Regions from separate parts of the Longimonas sp. genome, predicted to be linked through region 2. Evidence: predicted binding sites of a transcription regulator. Region 2 holds the regulator's gene; the other holds the start of a gene.
The links. The regulator HrcA, encoded in region 2, represses chaperone genes, less so after heat shock. The targets are predictions, from matches to a motif close to TNTTAGCACTCNCNNNNNGNGAGTGCTAANA.

Region 1 (14,766 bases), on a different contig from region 2:
TCGGTATTCAAGGCTTTGCATCCCGCGACGCGAGAGGACACATGAGCGTCTCGGTTATGTACGTCATGAATGTCCAACAGAAGCCCGCCGGACGCAAACATTCGCTCAAACTACGACGAAACCAGACAGCTTAGGGTGATTGGTATGGAATACGACACTGAAAAAGTCGATCAGACCGTCCTGGCCCTACTCTCGCTGACGCTGCATGACGTCGACGAGTTTGGTGGACGTGCATGGAAGGGCCATGACTGGGATGTGCTTGACCGACTTCATGAGAAGGGCTGGATTGGCGACCCCGTCTCGAAAGCCAAGTCGGTCGTGCTTCCCCCCGAATCCATCGAAGAGTCCAGGCGGCTCTTCGACCAATTCTTTGGAACAGACGCCACGAATGCAGACGAACGCGAAAGCACTGAGGCAGGCGACGGGTTCGTCGGGACCTGGCACATCTACGAGATGGAGATGTGGGATGAAGACTACTTTAACATGGAGGTGCAAGCCTATGTTGAAGTCCGGTCAGATCATCTCGGCAATTTCCAGTTTGGGCTCGTGACTGGCTCCCTTGATGGATATATCGAACGAGAAGTCGGGGATGAGAAATTTGCCTTTACCTGGGAAGGTCGAGGTGAAATGGACCCAGTCAGCGGGAGCGGCTGGATGAAGCTGAACGGAGAAAATGAGGTAGAAGGCTTGATAAATACGCATAAAGGAGACCGGTCTTCCTTCAAGGCCAAACGGGCCAGCTAATGCCCGCTGTCGGAAGCGACTGTACCGAACAAAAAAAGCGGCGGCTCCTCGAACATGAGGAGCCGCCGCGTAGCGTTCAGTCGGTTCGCGCGGAGTGCGCGAAACGGGGGCTTACATCATGCCACCCATTCCGCCCATGCCGCCCATGCCGCCCATTCCGGCCGGCATGCCGCCGCCTCCGGGGGCGCCACCGCCACCGCCGCCGTTGTCGCCATCGTCTTCGCTTTCGCGATCGGCGATTACGGATTCGGTGGTGAGCAGCAGACCCGCAACGGATCCGGCATTTTCGAGGGCGCTACGCGTCACCTTCGTGGGATCGAGCACGCCCTGCTCAAGGAGCGGGCCGTACTCTTCGGTGCGTGCGTTGAAGCCGAAGTCATCTTCGCCTTCCTTCACGCGCTGTACCACGATGGAGCCTTCGAGGCCCGTGTTCGACGCGATCTGACGCAGCGGCTCTTCGAGCGCACGGCGCACAATCGAGACGCCAATCTCCTGGTCCTGGTTTTCGACGTCGAGTCCGTCGAGCGCATGCAGCGCACGCAGGTATGCAACGCCGCCGCCGGGCAGTACGCCTTCTTCAACGGCAGCACGCGTGGCGTGGAGCGCATCTTCGACGCGCGCCTTCTTCTCTTTCATCTCCGGCTCGGTCGCCGCGCCTACGTTCAGCACCGCAACGCCACCCGAGAGCTTCGCGAGACGCTCTTGCAGCTTGTCGCGGTCGTAATCCGACGTGGAGCTGTCGATCTGCTGGCGGATCTGGTTGGCCCGGGCGTTGATTTCTTCTTCGGAGCCCGCTCCGTCCACCACCGTGGTGGTATCCTGGTCGATGGTGATGCGGTTGGCCTGCCCGAGATAGTCGAGCGTAGCGTTTTCGAGACGATAGCCCTTCTCTTCGCTGATAACGGTTCCGCCCGTCAGCACCGAAATGTCTTCGAGCATCGACTTGCGACGGTCGCCAAAGCCAGGCGCCTTCACAGCCGCTACCTTCAGCGTACCACGCAGCTTGTTCACCACGAGCGTGGCGAGTGCTTCGCCTTCAATGTTTTCGGCGATAATCAGCAGCGGGTTGCCCGTCTGCGATACCTTCTCAAGCACTGGCAGCAGATCCTTCATGTTGCTGATCTTGTCGTCGTAGATCAGCACATACGCATCTTCGAGCACCGCCTGCATGTTGTCAGAGTCGGTGACGAAGTAGGGCGAGAGGTAGCCGCGGTCGAACTGCATACCTTCGACTACGTCGAGGTGCGTTTCGATGCCGCTAGCTTCTTCTACGGTGATCACACCGTCTTTGCCGACACGGTCAAACGCATCTGCGATCAACTCGCCGACTGCATTGTCGTTGTTTGCCGAGATGGTAGCGACCTGGGCAATGCGGCCTTTGCCTTCTACCGGGTTGCTCTGCTCATGCAGATCAGCCACGATAGCTTCTACCGCCGTTCCAATGCCGCGCTTCAGATCCATCGGATTCGAGCCTGCGGTCACGCTCTTCAGGCCTTGTGTCATGATGGCTTGGGCCAGCACCGTTGCGGTGGTGGTACCGTCGCCAGCCACGTCCGAGGTCTTCGAAGCGACCTCTTTCACCATCTGCGCGCCTACGTTTTCGAGCTTCTTCTCAAGCTCGATTTCTTTCGCAACCGAAACGCCGTCTTTCGTGACGGTCGGTGCGCCAAATGATTTTTCAATAACGACGTTGCGTCCTTTCGGGCCCAGCGTCACCTTTACGGCGCGGGCCAATTTGTCAACGCCTGCCTTCAGCGCATTGCGCGCTTCAGCATCAAATACAATTTGTTTAGCCATAGTGTAGTGTGGTCAGCTTGTGTGAGGGAATGCGAGGAATGCGGGGCCACCTGCAAGATCCGGCGGCGTGCAGTAGGATGCGCGGGAATGCGCCTCAACTGCGGTTGAGCGGGCGGCGTCTACTTAGTCTTCCACGACGCCAAAGATGTCGCTCTCGCGCATGATGAGGAAGTCTTTCCCGTCGAGGGTAACCTCGGTGCCCGAGTACTTACCGTACAGCACCTGGTCGCCTTCGGCTACCGTCAGGTCAATCTTGTTGCCGTTTTCGACACGGCCCGGCCCGATTGCTACAACAGTGCCTTTCTGCGGCTTCTCTTGCGCCGAGTCAGGAATGTAAAGGCCGCTATCGGTTTTTTCTTCGGCAGGTTTGGGCTCGACGACCACGCGGTCGCCCAGCGGTTGAATCTTCGCCATAATGGGGTTGGGTTTGGTGAGCGGATAACATGCGAACAGTCGTCATCTCAATACTGTTAGCACTCGGGAGTAGTGAGTGCTAACAACTCGCTTTCCTGAACCATACCCCCCGCAGGGTGTTCCGTTTTTGCTCTCTGCTTTAACGTAAGATCATACGTTCGATGCCACGTAACAACTCTTCATTATTGGGCTTCGCGACACCTGCGCGCTGGATGCTCATCCCTGCATTGGCCAGTCTGCTTGTGGGAATGGCAACTGCTCCTGCGTGGCTGCCTGCATGGGCACAGGCGCTGGTTACAGAGGCATTCGCTCCGTTCTGCCACCAGCTCCCCGAGCGCGTGCCCCACGTTCAGGGTACGGCACTGGCAGTGTGCGACCGGTGCATCGGCATTTACAGCGGCGGACTTCTTGGTGGATTGCTTGCAGGGGTCGTGCCCGCAGCTGTCTGGGCATCGAATGGCTCCATCCGCTCCCTACAAACGCGTATCGTGTTAAGCATCGGACTTGCCCCGGCGCTTGTCGACTGGCTGGGTCCCTGGCTCAATCTCTGGCCCAACACGCCGAGCTCGCGCCTGGCTACCGGACTCTGGCTCGGCGGGGTTGTGGCCTGGGTGGTGGTCCGGGCAATCCGCTCAGCCTCCCCCCATACCCATTAAGAAAAGTGCGTTACGGGGATTCAGTAGGACCGTGCCCACTCCACGCATTCCAATGCATCCCATGTAGCCTGTCTACAGTCTGGCATAGGAACCCGATGCGGCACCCACTCATCCCACACGCACAGGGCACGCCAACCACGAAGGCCCTGCGTTTGCTTTGCTCCTGATCTCCTGCCTCCATGACCACTGCGTCTCGCTGCCTGCTTCTGCTCACCCTGCCGTTGCTTCTGCTTGCCCCCCCCAGCAACGCGCAATCGGACGCCGACACATCTGAGTCCGACGCATGGACAGATGCTATGCCGGTGTCTGAAATGACCACCGCCTTCGACACCGCTGCCGATGAGGAGAAGTTTGTGTTTATCTATGTGTATGCGCCCTGGTGCCCGTACTGCCAGCGCATCGAGCAAGAAGTGTACACCGATGGCGACGTGCAAGCGCTCATGAACGAGCACTTCGTAATGGTGCGCGTGAACGCCGACGACCCCGAGGAAACTCATCAGTTTGAAGGCAAAGAGGTTGCTGCTCCCGACCTCGCAAATCGTTTGGGAGCCCGTGGCTTCCCTTCGCTCATCTTCATGGATGAGACAGGCGAGCACATTGGAACGCTGCCGGGCGCAGTGGAGCGCGACGATTTTATGCTGCTTATGCGATACGTAGGCACAGGAGCCTTCCGCGATCAGTCGCTTGAGGCATTTACAGACGAGTAGCCCCACTTCGTAACTTCATTTCAGGGCTCAGGCCCTTTCTGCTCCCACGCTCCCTTCGTTGCCTGATGCGCGTCAGCTACCAAGACGGCTACTACGTGCCGCTGCCCGAGGGTCATCCGTTCCCAATGGGCAAGTTTCCGGCGCTGCACAACCTGCTGCTCCGTGAGGGCCTGCTGCATCCCCACGAGGTTGTTCCTCCGCGCCAGGCCGACTGGGCTGATTTGCAGCATGTGCACACAGCTGATTATCTAAACGCACTTGCCGCGGGCACCCTCTCCGACCGTGCCGAACGCCGCATGGGATTGCCCTGGTCTGAGCGGCTCGTCTACCGCTCGCGGGTGGCGGTGCAGGGCACTCTCAACGCGGCTATGATGGCCCTCGAGGACGGCGTAGCGGCGAATATTGCAGGGGGAACGCACCACGCTATGCCGGGCCACGGCGAGGGCTTCTGCGTGCTCAACGACGTGGCTGTAGCCATCCGCGTGCTGCAGCAGGCGTGTTGGATTCAGCGCGTCTGCATCGTCGACCTGGATGTGCATCAGGGCAATGGCAATGCAGCGTTCTTTGCGGATGCACCCGACGTGTACACCTTCTCGATGCACGGCGCCAAGAACTATCCCTTCGAAAAGCCGCCCTCCACCCACGATGTACCGCTGCCCGATGGCTGCTCCGACACCGCCTACATGGAGGCGCTCACGACGCATCTACCCGCCGTGCTCGATGCCGCCCGGCCCGACCTCGTGTTCTATCTTGCAGGCATCGATGTGATGGCGGGCGACCGCTACGGACGCCTGGCGCTCACCCGCGAGGGCCTCCATCAGCGTGATGGCTACGTGCTAGAACAGATCCATCAGCGCGACCTGGCGGCGGTGCTCCTGCTTTCGGGCGGATACGCGGAAACGACCGCCGCCACGGCTGACCTGCACGCGATCATGCATCGCGAAGCTGCGCGTGTGTATGGGGCGTAGCGTGATGTCACCTCCGCATGCTCCGTTGGGAATGGAGGGATGGAAGCGTGGACAGGTGGATGAAAAAAAACATTCATCCTTCCCCCATCCACCCCCACACAAAACCGATAGCCGCTGCCTGACGAATCAAATCCGGTGCGCGTGGAGAAACGATACCGCAGTGCCGCAACCAGATTTGGTATGATGCGATAGTTGAGCAATGTGCTGTGGACGTTTCCCAGCAAAAGCGAGTAGGCGGAATCTCCGTGCGAACCCTGAATCTACGTTCGCAGACTGACTCTCCCCAGGATGATGCAACGGGATACAGTCCCCCATCCTGTCATCCTGGGATTGACCTGAGTAGGCAGATCAGCGTCGTGTCCGGTGGGTGCCTTCCCATACGCATGTGACTATAGACAGTCAAAGGACAAAATAGTCGCGGCCCCCATCTCGGCCATGTGCTACAAATTCGTCCTCTGCTGATTTGTGGTAGAAGGCCAGCGATGTGATATCTGGCGATGCTCAACGCTACCTGCGTCTTGAGTCCCTCGTTTTTCCAGACTCATTTTGCATGGAGACATGACCCTTCTTCTTCGCAGTCCCCTGTTCGTCTTCCTTGTGATTGGGCTTCTCGCTTCCGCCCCCGTTCCCGAGGCGCAAGGCCAGGAGCCCAGCCTCGAAATTAACCCTCCCACCCTGCAGGAAGATACTTCGCTTGCCGGGGCAACGGTTGAAACCCTCGGCGACGACACATCCGACCTGCTCGTCGGCGTACCCGGCCTCTCGTCCGACGGCGAGGCCGTGACCGCAGGCCGCGTTTACCGGTACGACAGCGCCTCCGGCGAACTCGTTGATTCGCTCACAGCGCCGGAGGAGCCCGAGGCCGGATTCGGAGCGTCTCTCACGCCGCTCGGCGACGTGGATGACGACGGCACGACGGATTTCGCAGTCGGATCGCTGTCGTCTGCGGAGGACGTAGACGCCGCAGCGCCTCCCGTGCTCGTGAGCGGAGCCTCTTTCGATCCCATTCGCACGCTCGATCCCGGCGATACTCCCGGAGCAGCCGCGTCCCTCGACGCTGGCACCGCGGAGAGCCCGGAGCTGCTGGCCGTCGGCAGGCCGGGCGAAGTGCTGCTCTTTTCCCTTCCCTCAGGCGAACTGGAACGTCGTCTGACCTCTCCCGCTGACACGCCCGAGCCCTTTTTCGGACACGAGGTAAGCGTGATCGACGACGTCAACGACGACGGCACGCCGGATGTGCTGGTGGCCGCTCCCATCGAACCGGAACCGTGGAGCGATGATCTCAAGCCACCGGAGATACAATCGGAACTCGACGACTTGGACGCCCTGGGCCGTGCGTACGTGTTCGACGGTGCCACCGGTGAGGTGCTCCACTCGTTTACACACGAGGACGTGCCCGACGAGAGCCAAAACCCCGACTATTGGGCTTTCGGCTCTTCCGTCGCTCAAGTCCCAGACGTGGACAACGACGGTGTTGACGACCTGGCAATTGGAATGCCGCATTTTGCCACGGGGATGGACCCTGACGGAGAAGTCCCTATTTTTAGCGGGGCCAGCGGGGCACACCTCCATACCCTCGAACAAGAAGAGGAAATTGATCCGGACGAACCCGGCGTCAAATCACACCGGACCTTCGGGCAGGGCATTGCTCCCGCCGGAGACGTGAACGGCGACGAAACCACGGATTTGCTGGTTACGAGCGACGACGGCAAGGTCTTCGTGCTGGACGGCGTGACGGGCGAGCAACTGGCGGGCCTCAAGGCTGATTTTTCTTCACGCCTCCGGGTGCACACATCGGTGAAGGATACGGGTCCGCGCCCGATGGTTTCGGCATCGCTTTCGGCGCTCCACGGTGACGACTCGGATCGCTCTCGTCTCGTTTTGGGCGGCGAAGACGTCCGTATCTACAACAGCGCCGACCTCGACATCCCCGAACGGTCTCCCGAAGAGGCCGACCAGATCCGGGAGATGAATCGAGCCAGCAGTGAAGAGCTGGCCTCGTGGATGCCCGATTCTTTGGGAGGTCACACTGATCCCTTCACGGTGCCGGATGACGAGGAGCCGAAAGTCGCTTCGATCTATGGAAATATGAGAGACGACGATCCTGATATCATTGCAGTAGATATTTCTTACAGCGAACGAATGCAGAACCGGAGACTCGATTCGCTCGATTCGAAGGGCGAAGACATCCGCGTTCGCGAGTTCGAGGGCCACGAGCTGCACGAAGGAAACATCCAGTACCGGGGCCATGAGGCCGTCGTGGTGGCGCTCTTCCCGGGCGACTACGCGCTTTCTCTCTTTGGTACGGTTACGGAGGACGACGATCCGGCAGAGCGGCGCGAGGAGCTCCGGGCCCTCCTCGAAGCGCTGTACACCGAGCGCCTGACGGAGCGCATGGAGGCGTACCCGCCCGAGACTCCGTGAGAGGCCTCCGCAGCGCAACGATGAGGAGCCCCGTATGACACCGGCCCCTCGAAGTCTGATTTGCTACGTCGTGTTCACGAACACTGGTTTACTTTTAGTTCCCCTTACCTGTCATGACTGTATCTGCCATGACTGTACGTATTGCAGCCGACTCATCGTCTTCCTTTCTTTACGCTCTGATGGCCGCGGGGCTGCTCCTGGCAGGCTCCCTGGCAGGCCCCACCCCCGCTCAGGCCCAGGACAACTCGGACTTCTACCTGGATGACAACGGCGTGACCGTGAAGTGCCCGGATGCCAACGTGGGGGATACCGGCGAGGTCGACGGCACCACCTACACCAAGCGCGACCGCGATGGGATGGATGATTTATTAAATGAAGATGGAAATAACCCCGACCTTGCTACCACCTGCACCAGCGGGATTACGGACATGGGAGCTCTGTTTAACGGTGAAGACGCCTTCGATCAGGACATCGGGAGCTGGGACGTCTCCTCCGTCACCACCATGCGCAATATGTTCGACGGTGCCGGCGCCTTCAATCAGGATATTGGGAGTTGGAATGTCTCCAACGTTGAAAATATGCTCCGCATGTTCTGGAGCGCCGAGTCTTTCAATCAGGACATTAGTAGTTGGGACGTCTCCAGCGTTACTGACATGAGCCGGATGTTCGTTGACGCTGACGATTTCAGTCAGGACATCGGCGACTGGGACGTCTCCAGCGTGACGGATATGAATCGCATGTTCCGTGCTGCATCATCTTTCGATCAGGACATTGGCAGTTGGGATGTCTCTAACGTCACCGATATGCGTAATATGTTCGAGTTTGCACCTTTCAACCAGGACATCGGGGATTGGGATGTCTCCAGTGTGGAGAACATGCAACGCATGTTTAAGGATGCGTCGTCTTTCAATCAAGACATCGGGGATTGGGACGTCTCCAACGTCAGCGACATGCGTCGCATGTTTGAGGGGGCATCAGATTTTGACCAGAATATAGACACGAAGACGGTCAATGAAGGCACCTCCGAGGAATACACCGCCTGGGACGTCTCCAGTGTGACTCGCATGGATTTCATGTTCCTGAATGCGACTTCCTTCAATGGAGACATCGGAGACTGGGATGTTTCCGGTGGTCCACGCTTGGTCGGGATGTTCAGCGGGGCCTCCTCGTTCAACCAGGACATCGGGAATTGGGACGTCTCCAGCGTCACCGACGTGTTTAATATGTTCGAGAATGCATCCGCCTTTAATCAGGACCTCGGAAGCTGGGATGTCTCCAACGTGACCTCCTTAAGCAGTATGTTCGAGAATGCAACCTCCTTCGACCAGGACCTCGGGGCCTGGAACGTTTCCAATGTGACGTTCATGGGCAGCACGTTTGATGGCTCTGGCCTCTCGGCCGTCAACTACGACCGCACCCTCATCGGATGGGCCGGGCGCGACGTGGAATCAGATGTTGACCTCGACGCTGGGGGCATCGAGTACTGCAATAGCAACGCGTTTCGTGAGCATCTCACGCAGGCCTACAACTGGACCTTCAACGACGACGGACAGCAAACTGACTGTCCCGACGAGGTACTGGCCGGCAACGGCTCGGCTGATGTGTCAAGCAGTGGCTCCGTCACCCTCGGCGATACCGATGCCCGCGTTGACTTCGACGGCGTGGGCGGCTCTGGACGCGTCACCGCCGCCCGCTTCGACGATATGCCCCGCAATGTCGGCGGCGTGAACGAAACAAACATCAGCCCCTACCGCGTGGTGATCGTGGCCGAAGCCGGGCTCTCCTTCTCCGATAATACCGAAGTGCGCTTCGACGAAGCCGCCTTCGGAGGCATTTCCGACCCCAATGACATCACCATCTACAGCCGACCCGTACCCGGCACCGGCGACTTTGCCGAGCTGACCACGAGCTACGACGATAGCGAGGACGAGATCGTCGCCACCACCGGCGGCTTCAGCGAGTTTGTATTTGCGAGCGACAGCAATCCGCTCCCGGTGGAGCTGACCGACTTTACCGCCACCCATGCCGAGGAATCGGTCTCCTTGCAGTGGGAGACTGCCTCCGAGGAGAACAACGCCGGCTTCGAGGTGCAGCGCGCCGACGGGGCTGCCGAGGACGCCTCCGATGACGACGTGTCGTGGACCACGCTCGGCTTCGTGGAGTCAGAAGCCGAAGGCGGCACGACCGATGAGCCGCAGTCGTACAGCTTCACCGCTGAAGAGGTTGACGCAGGCACGCACACCTTCCGCCTCCGCCAGGTCGATACCGACGGCACCGAGTCCTTCTCCGACCCGGTCGAGGTGGACGTTACCCTGGATGCGGCCTATGAACTTAGCGACGCCTATCCCAACCCCTCACGCAGTGACGCAACGCTGGAGTTGACGGTGCAGCAGACCCAGCCCGTTACCGCCACGGTGTACGACATGCTGGGCCGCCGCGTGACCACGCTCCACCGGGGCGAGATCGACGGCAACACGCCAACCGAACTGCGGGTGAACGCCGATGAACTCTCCAGCGGCACCTACTTCGTACGCGTGGAGGGCGAGTCGTTCAAGGCCACCCGCCGCCTAACTGTGGTCCGCTAACACTCGTGTGGGATTGCCAGTTCAAACGTAGAGGGCGCTTTCCAAAAGGAAGCGTCCTCTTTTTTGTGACGGGGTTGGAGGAATGCATGGGTATGCTACCCTCGTTTCGTATTCTCAGACGACAATTTGGAGCTACTGGGGCGCCGCCCCCACACCATGCGTGGCCGCCCGGTCCAGTCGTCTTTCTGATGCACGTCGATCCACCCCTGCGTGCGGAAGAGGCGCGCCACAGACTCAGCGCCGTCAGTGTGCGTTTCTACGAGCAGATATCCGCCAGGCTGCACCGCTTCGTATCCCCAATCGGCCAGCGCGCGGTAGAAGCGGAGCGCATCGGGGCCGGTGAAGAGCGCTTCGGGCGGATCGTAATCGCGCACGACTGCGCTAAGCGTGTCGGCTTCATCGTCGGGGACGTACGGGGGATTCGAGATGAGCAGATCCAGGGCCCCGGGCACGGCCGCAGCAGCATTGGGCGCAGCCATGTCGAAGGGCTGCCATGTGATGTCGAGGCCGAGCGCCGTCCCGTTGGCCCGTGCCACATCGAGCGCCGCCTCAGACACGTCGCCCGCGGCCACCCTGGCACCGGGACGTTCATGCTTGAGCGCGCAGGCGATGCATCCGCTGCCGGTTCCGGCGTCGAAGATGCGCGGGGCCTCAACATCCGCAAGCAGCGCCAGCGCCCGCTCAACCACGGCTTCGGTTTCGGGGCGTGGGATGAGCACATCGGGGCTGACCTGGATGCGCAGTCCATAGAAATTGGTGTGGCCCAGCACATGCTGAAGCGGCTCGCCCTGCATGCGCCGCGCTACGAGCGTCATGAACTGCTGGCGCTCCGCCTCGGTAAGCGAAGCGCGCGCATCGGCGGCCAGCTGGGTGGTCGACTGCTCCCGCACCTCGGCCAGGAGCCATCGCGCCTGCTGATGGGCGCGCCCTTCGACCGCCTCAAGGTGCTGTGCCGCCCAGTGCAGCGCCTCGTGCACTGCACATTCAGCAGGCAGCTCCGAATCCCCCAACAACGATATGCTCATGCGTACCGCACCTCAAACTGGCTGAACGCGTCGGTGGCTGCATTCCACTCCGCCTCGACCGACTCAACACGCGCCGGACGCGGCCCGTCGTGTACCGCATCGAGAAGTGTTTCGAGGTCAGCACGCGGCCCCTCGGCCTCCAGCCGGACCGAGCCGTCGGGTTCGTTGCGCACCCATCCGGTAAGACTGTGCTGCTGCGCAGTGGTGCGGGTAAAGTGGCGAAAGCCCACGCCCTGTACGCGTCCGGTAACGCGGGCCGACAGGCGCTGTGCTGGCGAATCCGAATGACTCATACGTTTAATTCTACTTGATGCAAGAATATGGCGCGAGAATACGTTAGAGGCACAGTACGCAAGCCACAACGCGAAACGATTTGCGCCCTGAGCGGCTTCGTCGTATCCTAACGAGCAGTATTCCTTTTCGTTGTATGCATTCACGATTCGCATCCCCTACTATGACTGCTTACACTGCGCGTCTGGGTTGGCTCTGCATGACTGCGCTGCTGGGCGCTCTGCTCGTGCTGGGCGGATGCGGCTCATCGGCCCCCGATACCACTATGCCTGCTGATCCTCCGACCCCTTCTGACGAAGAAGGTCCCAATCCTGAAAACCTGGTAAGTACCACAGGAACCGTTACCTACGTTGAAATGGAAGGCGGCTTCTGGGCGATTATTACACCCGACAGCACCCGCTACGACCCGAGCGGCTCGCTGCCTGACTCGCTCCAGACCGAGGGGCTTGAGATTCGCTTTCGCGGCGAGGAAAAGTCCAGCCAGCCCTCTATTCGCATGTGGGGCACCCCCATTGATCTGTTGGAGGCAATGCCCATTGACGACACCAAAGACAACTCCGAGTAGCCCATGGATTGAAACAAGTGATCCCAAAAGGTGCGCTCTTAGACCTCCTCCACCCTTCCATCCATCCATCCTTCCCTCCCCCCCTTCACCCCTCCATCCTTTCATGCATCGTTGTTTTGGGGGATACGCGGGCCACGTGCTCAACCGTACAGAGCGCATGCAAGCGTGAAACTGTGCGCGTAAACTTCTCGGCAATGGCCTGCGCCAGTCCAGCAAACTGCTCGGGTGCAAACCAGTCGTCGGGCGGTGTAGGAGCGGTCATGTAGAGCACCGGCGCCTGGGGATGCGTGTAAAGCGCATCTACAATGCGGAGCAGGCGGAGTGCGTCGTCGGTGGAGGCGAGCGTTACGTTCTCGACCGCCAGGCAGTCAGGCTCCACCAGTTCGTCGACGAGCGCGTTGTGGGCCGTGGTGCGGCTACGCTCGCGGAGCGCATCGAACGAGAGGCGGAGCACAGCATCGTGCACCTGACACGCCGCATCCAGCCGCTCTCGCGTGGCATCGGACGCCCCGACCCAAATGGTGCCGGTCTGATCATGCTGTGCCGTGCCCTCGCGGCGGTGGTCAGGCCCCTCCACGGGCTGCAAGGCGTAGCGCTGCCCAAAGGCATTGCGCAAGAAATGCTCGAAGCGCGTGGGTCCCACATTGGTTTTGGCAAAGGCCTCAGGACGCACGTTGCTGGAGGCCAGCAAGTAGACGCCGGCTGCGTCGAGCGCCTGCAAGGTATGCACCAGGCGGGCTTCGTTGGCCGGGTCATCGATCTCGACCTCATCGAGACAGAGCAGCGTGCATTGGTCGGCAATCGACTGCGCCACCGCTTGGGGCGGTGTTGTCTGCTGAAAGAGCGTGCGGCTGTGCACAAAGCCGCAGGGCGTATGCGGATGCAGCGCCTGGTACGCCGCCGCCATCAGATGCGTCTTGCCGGTGCCTACCGGTCCCACCAGATAGAGCCCACGCTTCCGAACGGTGCCCGCATGGCGATTCCAGATCGTCCGCATCCAGCTATCATCCCACGGCGCAGCCTCTACAAAGGCCTGCACGGCCCGGCACGCATCCGCCTGCGACGGAGTAGCTGGCACGTACGATGCAAACGTAGCCGATTCAAACCGAGGCGGCAGCGACAGATTCATAGGGTGTATATTCGGCGCTAAATGCAGGTGAAGGCAGGGGGGGAGCCCCACACATGATGGGGGCACACCCCGCTGTGAACGGAACACATAAAATGTTACAGAGGTTAAACCCGACTGTAGATATTCCGCTCATAACCCAATATACACACTCGTCGCTCCTGCTTTATAGCATGGATTCGACGCGTGTATTCTGATGCGTATGGATCGTTCTGATGTGGCGCAAATCGATGACTTTACCTGGGAACTCCCGGTATCCGCAGTGCCTGACATGCGGGTGCCGGTTCGGTTTCTGGCCAACGAGGCGCTACTTGAACGCATCCTGTTGGGTCCTACAGCCGACCAGATCATCCAGACGGCTTCGCTGCCTGGACTGGTCGGCCATCTTATGGTGATGCCCGACGTATCGCCCGGAAAGGGGGCGCCGGTCGGCATTGTGGCGGTGTCGAAGTACCCGGTCGGGGCCATTGCGCCCGCGGCTATTGGACGCGACATCAACACCGGGGTTCGGCTGCTGGGCTCCTCTATTCGCCTGTCGGATGTCGAGGGCGATCTCGATAATTTCCACGATGCGCTGTGCGAGGCCATTCCCTGTGGCAACGATGCCGAAGGCTCGCTGCATCTCAACAAAAGCGAGGTGGATCACGTGGCGCAGTCCGGAGCCCAGTGGGCGCTGCGTAGCGACATGGCGCGCCAGGATGATCTGGTGCGTGCCGAAGAGGGCGGGCGTCTCAACGAGTCGAACCCGGACAAGGTAAGCGCAGCAGCCCGCGATGCAGGGGCGCGCCAGCTTGGTACGCTGGGCAGCGGAGCCCACTTTATTGAGGTAGGCGTGGTCGAAGAGGTTTACAACCGGGCCGCCGGGCTCACCATGGGGCTCCGCAAAGGCCGTCTCACGGTACTCATCCACTGCGGCTCGCGCGGATACGGACGCCAGGTCTGCGATGACTACATCGAGCGCTTCCGCGAGGCGGGGCCGAAGCACGACACCACGCCGCCCTCCGACGACCTTGCGTACATGCCCCTCGACGTGTCGGAGGCCGAGGATTACATCGGGGCGATGCGTGCAGCAGCCAACTACGCCTACGCCAATCGCCAGGTGCTGGCTCACCGCGTCCGCGAGTCGGCCGACGACGCACTCGGCGGGCTGGGCGACCGCCTGCGCACCGTGTACGATGTAGCCCACACGCTCGGCCACGTCGAGATGCATCAGGTAGACGACCACCACGCACGCTGCTTTGTGCACCGGAAGGGCGCAGCACGGGCCTTCGGTCCGGGCACGCCGGGCATCTCGCTGCCGTACCGTGCGCTGGGGCAGCCGGTTATCGTGCCGGGCGAACGCAACAACACGTCGTTCGTAATGCTGGCCACGCGCGACAGCATGCAGAAAAGCTACGGCTCGGCCTGCCATGGCGCCGGGCGCACCATCAGCGCGCAAGAGATGTCGGCTCAAGCCTCGCTCGA
Region 2 (7,866 bases):
CTTCGCATCTGATAACACGCTTTTATTCTGTGGGACGTACCGACCGCGCACGCATCACCCTGTCACGCCTCCGCGACACCATCGACCGCCCGGCGACCGAGCTCCAATACACGAATCCGTACGAGCTGCTGGTCGCGGTCATCTTATCCGCACAGTGTACCGATGAGCGCGTGAACAAGACCACGCCGGAGCTCTTCGAGGCATTTCCAACGGTCGAAGACATGGCTCAGGCGGATGCGGAGGATATCTACCCGTACATTAAATCGGTCACGTTCCCGAACAACAAATCCGGCTACCTGGCGAAGATGGCCCGTAAGGTCTGCGACCAGTTTGATGGCAAAATCCCGCAGACCGTATCCGACCTACAGAAACTCTCGGGCGTTGGACGCAAGACAGCGCAAGTCGTTGTAAATGTGGCGTTTGATACGGCGGCGCTACCGGTAGATACGCACGTATATCGCACGTCGCACCGCATTGGACTCGTTACGCGGGATGCGAACACACCCACCAAGGTGGAGCGCCAGCTCAAGCGTATCATTCCGCGCAAAGATTGGGGCGATGCGCACCACCTGCTCATCCTGCACGGACGCTACACTTGCACGGCGCGCAACCCGTCGTGCGAATCATGTGTGCTCACTGACATTTGCACCCACTACACGCGCCTGCAACGGCTGCCCGCCCCGATGCCGGAGCTTAGCGCACGCCACGGCGACTACTTCTGCCGCACGTGCGATTCGTTTTTCGACGAGCCGAGTACGCACGTCGATCGCTACGACATGGAGCAGACCGCCTGCCCGCGCTGCGGTTCGATGATGGTCTTTCGCACCCGCGACGGCCAGCCCACCAAGCAGCCGCTCGACTTTCGAGTGAATGGGTAGAAAACCACCTCCAAATGTATTCTGCGGCGCTACATCGCCGCCCCCTTGTTCGTTGGGATGCATCGGCGATGTGTCCCTTCTGTTTCCTGCAAACCATCTGTTTTATGACGCCTTCCGAAAAGCACCTGCTGCTCATTCTCGACGGCTATGGCATCGCTGAAGACCCCTCGGTGAGCGCCATTGACGCCGCCAACACGCCGTATATTGACGACCTGTTTGCGGAGCATCCGCACGCTACGCTCACCGCCTCGGGCGAGGCCGTGGGGCTGCCCGACGGCCAGATGGGCAACTCCGAGGTCGGCCACATGAATCTGGGGGCCGGACGCGTGGTGTACCAGGAGATTACGCGCATCAACAAGGCCATCGAGGATGAATCGTTCTTCGAGAACGAGCCGCTGGTGAGGGCCGCACGCCATGCCAAGACAAACGACAAGAAGCTGCACCTGATGGGCTGCTTCTCGGATGGCGGCGTGCACAGTCACCTCGACCATCTGTACGCCCTTCTGCAACTGGCTGCCCGCGAAGGGCTCGACCGCCGTCAGGTGTGCGTACATGCCTTCACCGACGGGCGCGACACCGATCCGCACGGCGGCACCAGCTATCTGCACGAGTTTCAGCAGGAAGCGAAGCGCGCAGGCGTGGGGCGCATCGTGTCGATTGTGGGGCGCTACTATGCGATGGACCGCGACGAGCGCTGGGAGCGCACCGAGCGGGCGTACCGATTGCTCACCCAGGGCGAAGGCAAACCCTTCGAGGACCCGATGGCAGCCCTTCAAGACAGCTACAGCGACGGTATTACCGATGAGTTTGTGGAGCCGCGCCACATCACACACGGCGACCGCACCCGCACGCACGTTGCCGATGGCGATGCGGTGATCTTCTACAACTTTCGTGGCGACCGCGCCCGCCAGATCACGCGTGCCTTTACCGAAGACGACTTCGACGGCTTCGACCGCGGCAACAAGCTCGATCTGGAGTACGTCATCTTCTCGCCCTACGACGAGACGTTCGACCTGCCCGTGGCCTTTCCGAAGCTGAATCTGGAAGACACCATCGGCGAGGTCATTTCAGCGCAGAGCGGCACGCAGCTTCGCGCTGCCGAAACCGAGAAATACCCGCACGTTACGTACTTCTTCAGTGGCGGACGCGAGGAGCCGTTCGAGGGCGAAGACCGCATTATGGTGGATTCGCCAAAAGTGGCTACCTACGACATGCAGCCGGAGATGAGCGTGCCGGAGCTGTCGGAGCGCGTGGCCGAGGCGCTGGGCGCGCAGGACTATACGCTGGCCGTGGTCAACTTTGCCAACCCCGACATGGTGGGCCACACGGGCGATTTTGACGCCACCGTGCAGGCTGTTGAAGCGGTGGATGCCGCCACGCGCACCGTGGTCGAAGCCGCATTGAAGGCCGGATACAGCATCAGCATCATCGCCGACCATGGCAACGCCGACAAGCTAAAGAATCCGGATGGCAGTCCGAACACCGCGCACACCACGGCGCTGGTGCCGCACATCATCATTAAAGACGGCGTGTCAGCAATTGACGACGGCAAGCTTGGCGACGTATCGCCCACGATGCTGAAGGTGCTCGGCATCGACCCACCCGAGGCGATGACGGGGTCTGTGCTGGTGTAGGCAGTTCCCCTTCTGGCGCGAACGGTCCTCCGTGCGTGCGTAGCGGAAGCCGGTTTTGCAATGCATAACGCCCGCCCCGGGCTTATTGCCGGGAGCGGGCGTTTTTTTGTGTCGCAGGTTTTTCCGTTCAGGGGGATGCAAAGCACCTACTCAAACCGGATGTCCACAGGCAAGCGGGCCTGGATGGTGCCGTGGGTGCCAACAAGGCGCTCCAGCGCCTGACGCTGCTCCATGAACGTGCGCTCAACCTCGTTAGTGGTAAGCGCCGTGATCTGGCGACGCACGCTGGTATTGAGGGACTCGCTGAAGCGCTCGATGAAGGTCTTTGGACGAGGAAGGACCTGAACGCGGTACGGTCCTTCACCCATGTTGGCAGCTTCGGCAGCGCGTTGGACGGCTGTGCTCAGGCTACCAATCTCATCCACAAGCCCTACATCCTGCGCATCGCGGCCCGACCACACGCGACCGCCCGCCACCTCTTCGACAGCGGCGCGGTCCATATCGCGCCCGTCGGCTACGCGCTCGATGAAGGTGTCGTAGACCTGGCGTGTGCTTGCTTCGAGCCGCTGCTGCTCGTCATCGCGAAATGGCTCAATGCCTGAGTAAATGTCAGCGTAGGGGCTGGTCTGCACCGCATCGAACGTAACGCCGAGTTCGTTTTCGAGGAAGCCACTCGCATTAAAGAAGATACCGAACACACCGATGGAGCCGGTGATTGTGTTTTCTTGCGCAATGATGGTGTCGGCTCCGGCTGCCAGGTAGTAGCCGCCCGAAGCTGCTACATCACCCATCGACACGATGACGGGCTTCTCATCAGCAGCGCGGCGCATCGCGTTCCACATGACCTCAGATGCAGCGGCACTGCCTCCGGGCGAGTTGACGCGTACCACGATGGCCTGGATATCGGTGTTGGTGCGGGCAGTATTCATCGCCTCAATGAAGGGCTCCGAGGCTGCGGTCTGCTGGTCGCCAAATGGAGACGAATCGCCTCCGGGCACAATGCTCCCTTCCGCATAGACCACGGCAACGCTGCCCCCTTCGGCCAGCGTGAGACCGGCGTCTTCGGGCGGCACGCTGGCATACTGCGATACGCCGATGGTTGTGAGCTGGCTGGCCCCGGTGCGATCCGTAATTGCAGTTTCCACTTCGTTGGGGTACATCAGCGCATCCACGAGGCCCGCTTCGGCAGCGGCCTCGGCGCTAAGCACCGGGTCTTCGGTGGCGAGGCGGCGAATTTCAGACGCCTCCATGCTGCGTCCGTCGCCAACATCCTGGCTGAACTGATCGCTCTGCGTATCCAACAGCGCCTGAAGCTGCAATCGATTTTCTTCGGAGAGGTCGTCGCGCAGGAACGGCTCTACAGCCGATTTAAACTCGCCCACCCGTACAATTTTCGGTTCAATGTCGAGACGCTCCAGCGCGTTGCTAAAGAAGGGCTGCGTCGTGTAGAAGCCGTTCATCTCGAACATCGACACAGGCGGGACGAACACGCTGTCGGCAGCGGTGGCCAGATAGAGTCCTTTCTCGCCCATTCCAGCATCGGTGCCCGACGCAATAACCGGTTTGTCGCTGTTGGCTTTGAAAGCTTCGATGCTCTCACGCAGGTCAGCGAGGCGGGCCCATCCCGTCGGGGCCGAGCGGAGGCGCAACCAGACAGCATCGATGCGATCGTCGGCAGCCGCTTTGCGGAGCGCTCCGTTCACATCATTCATGTCGAAGCGGGGCCCCTCGCCAAAGGCCTGTGCAAAGGGATCTTGCGCCATGCGCTCCGGAATCTCGCCGTCCACCTCCACGACAAGCACGGAGTTGGGCTGCACAGAAGGAGTTGTATCCGACGACAGTGCAATGGCGAAGAAAAACAGCACAAAGAACGCAATCAGGCCACCCAAGGCAATGAGCGTGCCCAGGGCACTGGCCAGGAGCGTAGAAAGAAACCGCATAGAAGGAGAAGCCACATGAACGAAGATGAACGGGCGGTTGAACGAGTCTCTTTCGGGCGCCGCTCTTAAGGCCGTGCCAAATGGCAAGGCGTGGGGGCAAGAGAGACTCGAACAATAACCGCTTGCTGGCACACATACGTATAACGCCCGTGCTCCGTTACACCGATTGGGGTAGACCGCCTGTGAAGAAACTACCATGCGCGCCATGAAGTACAGCATGGTACCACGCACACCCGCCCAAATGCAACTGTCGGCGGATGCTGTTACATCTTTGTGCGAAACGATTAGGCATCTGTTTGCTTAATTCTACGGCACATAACGCAGGGCCTACTAAACGTAAGACCTACAGCACAGCGCCTATATCGACACGCACATCGGTTTGCGTCTTAAGGGGTGTTTCTTGAGTGCACCGATGTCCGCTCGTGTCTGTGTTGGATCTGTGCGATGCTCTGTGCGATGCTCTGTGCTTCGCTGTTGAGTTTTCGTGTTCGCACGTGTTGTTCGCATTTGCTGTTTTCCAGACGCACTGATGCCCATGAGCGCGCCTCCCCGTTCGTCTTCTGATGGTTCGCGTGCTTCGCGCTCCGTTCAGCAGACCGATCGACCGCCGTTGAGCGAGCGCGAGCGCCGCATCCTTCAACTGGTTGTGCAGCACTTCATTGACACCGCTGGGCCGGTCGGCTCGCGGTCGCTGGCTCGTCAGTTCGACATTGGGCTTAGCCCGGCCTCTATTCGTAACACGATGGCCGACCTTGAGGATATGGGCTACCTCGACCATCCGTATACATCGGCAGGGCGTATGCCGACCCAGATGGGCTACCGTACGTTTGTTGATGAGCTTATGCAGGCCCCGAAGCTCTCGGACGCCGAGCGGCAGGTGCTTAAGATGCAGCTGGCTCAACTCGTTAGCGATACCGACGAGATGCTGCGTGAGAGTACCAAGCTACTCAGCAAGCTGTCGAACCTGCTGGGCATGGCGCTAAGCCCCAGCCTGTCTACCGGCGTGCTGGAGCGGCTCGACATTGTGCCACTTACCGGCCCGCGCCTGCTCTTCGTGCTCAACGTGAGCGGCGGCCTCGTACGAACCATCGTGCTCGACTTTGAGGCCGATGTGGACCGTGCCGATCTTGACCGCATCGTGTCGATGCTGAATGAGCGACTGGCTGGCCTCACACTCGCCGAAATTCGTGATACCCACGAAGAGCGCGTGCGCGACCTCGACGACTCTACTGGCATTATAGACCTGATGCGCCAGGAGTCAACTCCGCTCTTTAGTGAGCCGCAGCAGGGCCGCTTGCAGCTTGGGGGCGCACGCAATTTGCTGAATCAGCCTGAATTTCAGGAAACCGATGACGTGCGTCATTTCTTTGAACTGTTGGAAGATGAGGCGCTCATCATCAATGTGCTGGAGAATCTTGGCACCATTACCCCCGACGCCGCCGGCGATACATATGTGCGCATCGGGAGCGATGACGAAGATGATGAAATGGCGTCGTACTCCATTGTGGTGTCGCCCTACCGCATGGGCAGCACTGTGGGGGCACTCGGCCTGATGGGCCCTACGCGCATGGACTACCCGCGGGCCGTGGCTCTGGTGCAAACTATGGCGAATGTCTTGAACCACGCATCCGAAGATGAAGCCGCCTCATAAGCCGCCCTTGCGAGCACTGCCCCAGCGCGTGGTGCGCATCTTGTAGCCCCCAGCAAGCGGCGCCACGCACGCCGCGCTTTGACGACAACCTTTGTATTTACTCACACCGCTTCACGATATACATGCCCACGAATCAATCGCCTTCCTCCGAATCGACTTCTTCTTCCACGAACGAAGATCCGCTGCTTAACGACACTGCGCCCCCCGACCCCGCAACGCCCGATACGCCCTCCGATCCCGAGACCGCGTCGCAAGGCGAAGCGTCGTCTGATGCCGAGCGCATCGCCGAGTTGGAAGCGCAGGTTGAAGCCCTCGAAGCCGAGCGCGATGCAATCAACGATCAGTTTCTGCGGAAAGCCGCCGAACTCGAAAACACGCGCAAGCGCCTGAGTCAGCAGATCGAACGGCAGTTTGAAGCGGGTAAGGTGGAAGCCATCAGCGCTGTACTTGGCACCATCGACGACCTGGAGCGCTCTATGGATGCCGCTTCGCAGTTTGAGGAAAATGATAACCCGAAAGCAGCCTACGAGTCGCTACGTGATGGGCTGAACCTGGTATACGAAAACTTTCACGCTGCGCTGAACGAGATCGACGTAGAGCGCATCGACGCAGAAGGCAAGCCCTTCGATGAAAACAAGCACGAGGCCATGATGCAGCAACCGGCCGAGGACGCCGAATCCGGCACCGTGCTCAACGAAATTCGTGCCGGCTACCAGATGGGCGACCGCGTGGTACGCCACGCCCAGGTCGTCGTCGCCAAATAACACCGCTGAACAAGTCCGTGGGTACTGGCATTTCATAATGTTGATGCCAGAGGTCCCTGTGCCCCTTAGCGTCTCGCCTGTTTTTGCTGCCTGTTTGACTGCTGCCCTACCCTCATGCCCGACGATTATTACGACGTACTTGGCGTCTCGCGCGATGCCTCGGACCGCGAAATAAAAAAAGCCTACCGCAAGAAGGCCATGAAGTACCATCCGGATCGCAATCCGGATGATACGGAGGCCGAGAAAAAGTTCAAGCAGGCCGCCGAAGCGTACGAGGTGCTCTCGGATGCGGAAACGCGCCAGCGCTACGATCGCTACGGCCACGCCGGACTCGGGCAGAATGGCGGGGGTGGACGCAGCGGCGGCTTCCAAGATATCAACGACATCTTCAGTGCTTTCAACGATATCTTCGGTGGACGCGCGGGCCGCTCGCGGCGCTCCAGCGGACGCCCCGGCAGCGACCTGCGCGTGAAGCTGCCGCTTTCGCTCAAAGAAATTGCGAACGGTACGCAGAAGAATATCAAGGTGCGCAAGTACGTAGCGTGCGACGACTGCGACGGCACCGGCGCCGAGGGCGGCGTCGATGGCGAAAATCATGTGATGTGCGATGAGTGCGATGGCACGGGCGAAATCCGCCAGGTATCGCGCTCAGTTTTCGGACAGTTTGTGAACGTGCAGGCCTGTCCCAAATGCAATGGCGAGGGGCGCATCATCGAAAACCCGTGCGACACGTGCAACGGGAAGGGGCGCTACGAGGGCGAAGAAACCATTAGTGTAACCGTGCCCGCTGGTGTCACAGAAGGCAATTACCTGACCATCTCCGATGCCGGAAACGCGGGGATCCGAGGCGGCCTGGCAGGCGACTTGCGCATCGAGATCAAAGAGAAACCGCACGAGCACTTTGTGCGCGATGGACTCGACCTCTATTACGATCTCTATCTGTCTTTCCCCGATGCGGCTCTGGGCACCGAGGTTGAAGTCCCCACGCTGAAAGGGCGT

Region 1: groES (co-chaperone GroES) is a predicted target of HrcA. The motif match lies at 3,010-3,040, and genes of this name have one in related genera.

What each region holds. Positions count from the first base shown of each region.
Region 1 is NZ_JAWOAR010000116.1:321-15,086, forward strand. It holds gene R6U20_RS04590 (DUF6429 family protein) at 145-744, shown strand; gene groL (chaperonin GroEL) at 856-2,541, opposite strand; gene groES (co-chaperone GroES) at 2,665-2,955, opposite strand; gene R6U20_RS04605 (DUF2085 domain-containing protein) at 3,204-3,611, shown strand; gene R6U20_RS04610 (thioredoxin family protein) at 3,791-4,318, shown strand; gene R6U20_RS04615 (histone deacetylase) at 4,384-5,286, shown strand; gene R6U20_RS04620 (integrin alpha) at 5,845-7,710, shown strand; gene R6U20_RS04625 (BspA family leucine-rich repeat surface protein) at 7,839-10,295, shown strand; gene prmC (peptide chain release factor N(5)-glutamine methyltransferase) at 10,391-11,320, opposite strand; gene R6U20_RS04635 (acylphosphatase) at 11,317-11,613, opposite strand; gene R6U20_RS04640 (hypothetical protein) at 11,775-12,176, shown strand; gene zapE (AFG1/ZapE family ATPase) at 12,262-13,305, opposite strand; gene R6U20_RS04650 (RtcB family protein) at 13,505-14,766, shown strand, end outside.
Region 2 is NZ_JAWOAR010000228.1:539-8,404, reverse strand. It holds gene nth (endonuclease III) at 30-878, shown strand; gene gpmI (2,3-bisphosphoglycerate-independent phosphoglycerate mutase) at 983-2,512, shown strand; gene sppA (signal peptide peptidase SppA) at 2,659-4,452, opposite strand; gene hrcA (heat-inducible transcriptional repressor HrcA) at 4,988-6,103, shown strand; gene R6U20_RS08750 (nucleotide exchange factor GrpE) at 6,226-6,867, shown strand; gene dnaJ (molecular chaperone DnaJ) at 6,982-7,866, shown strand, end outside.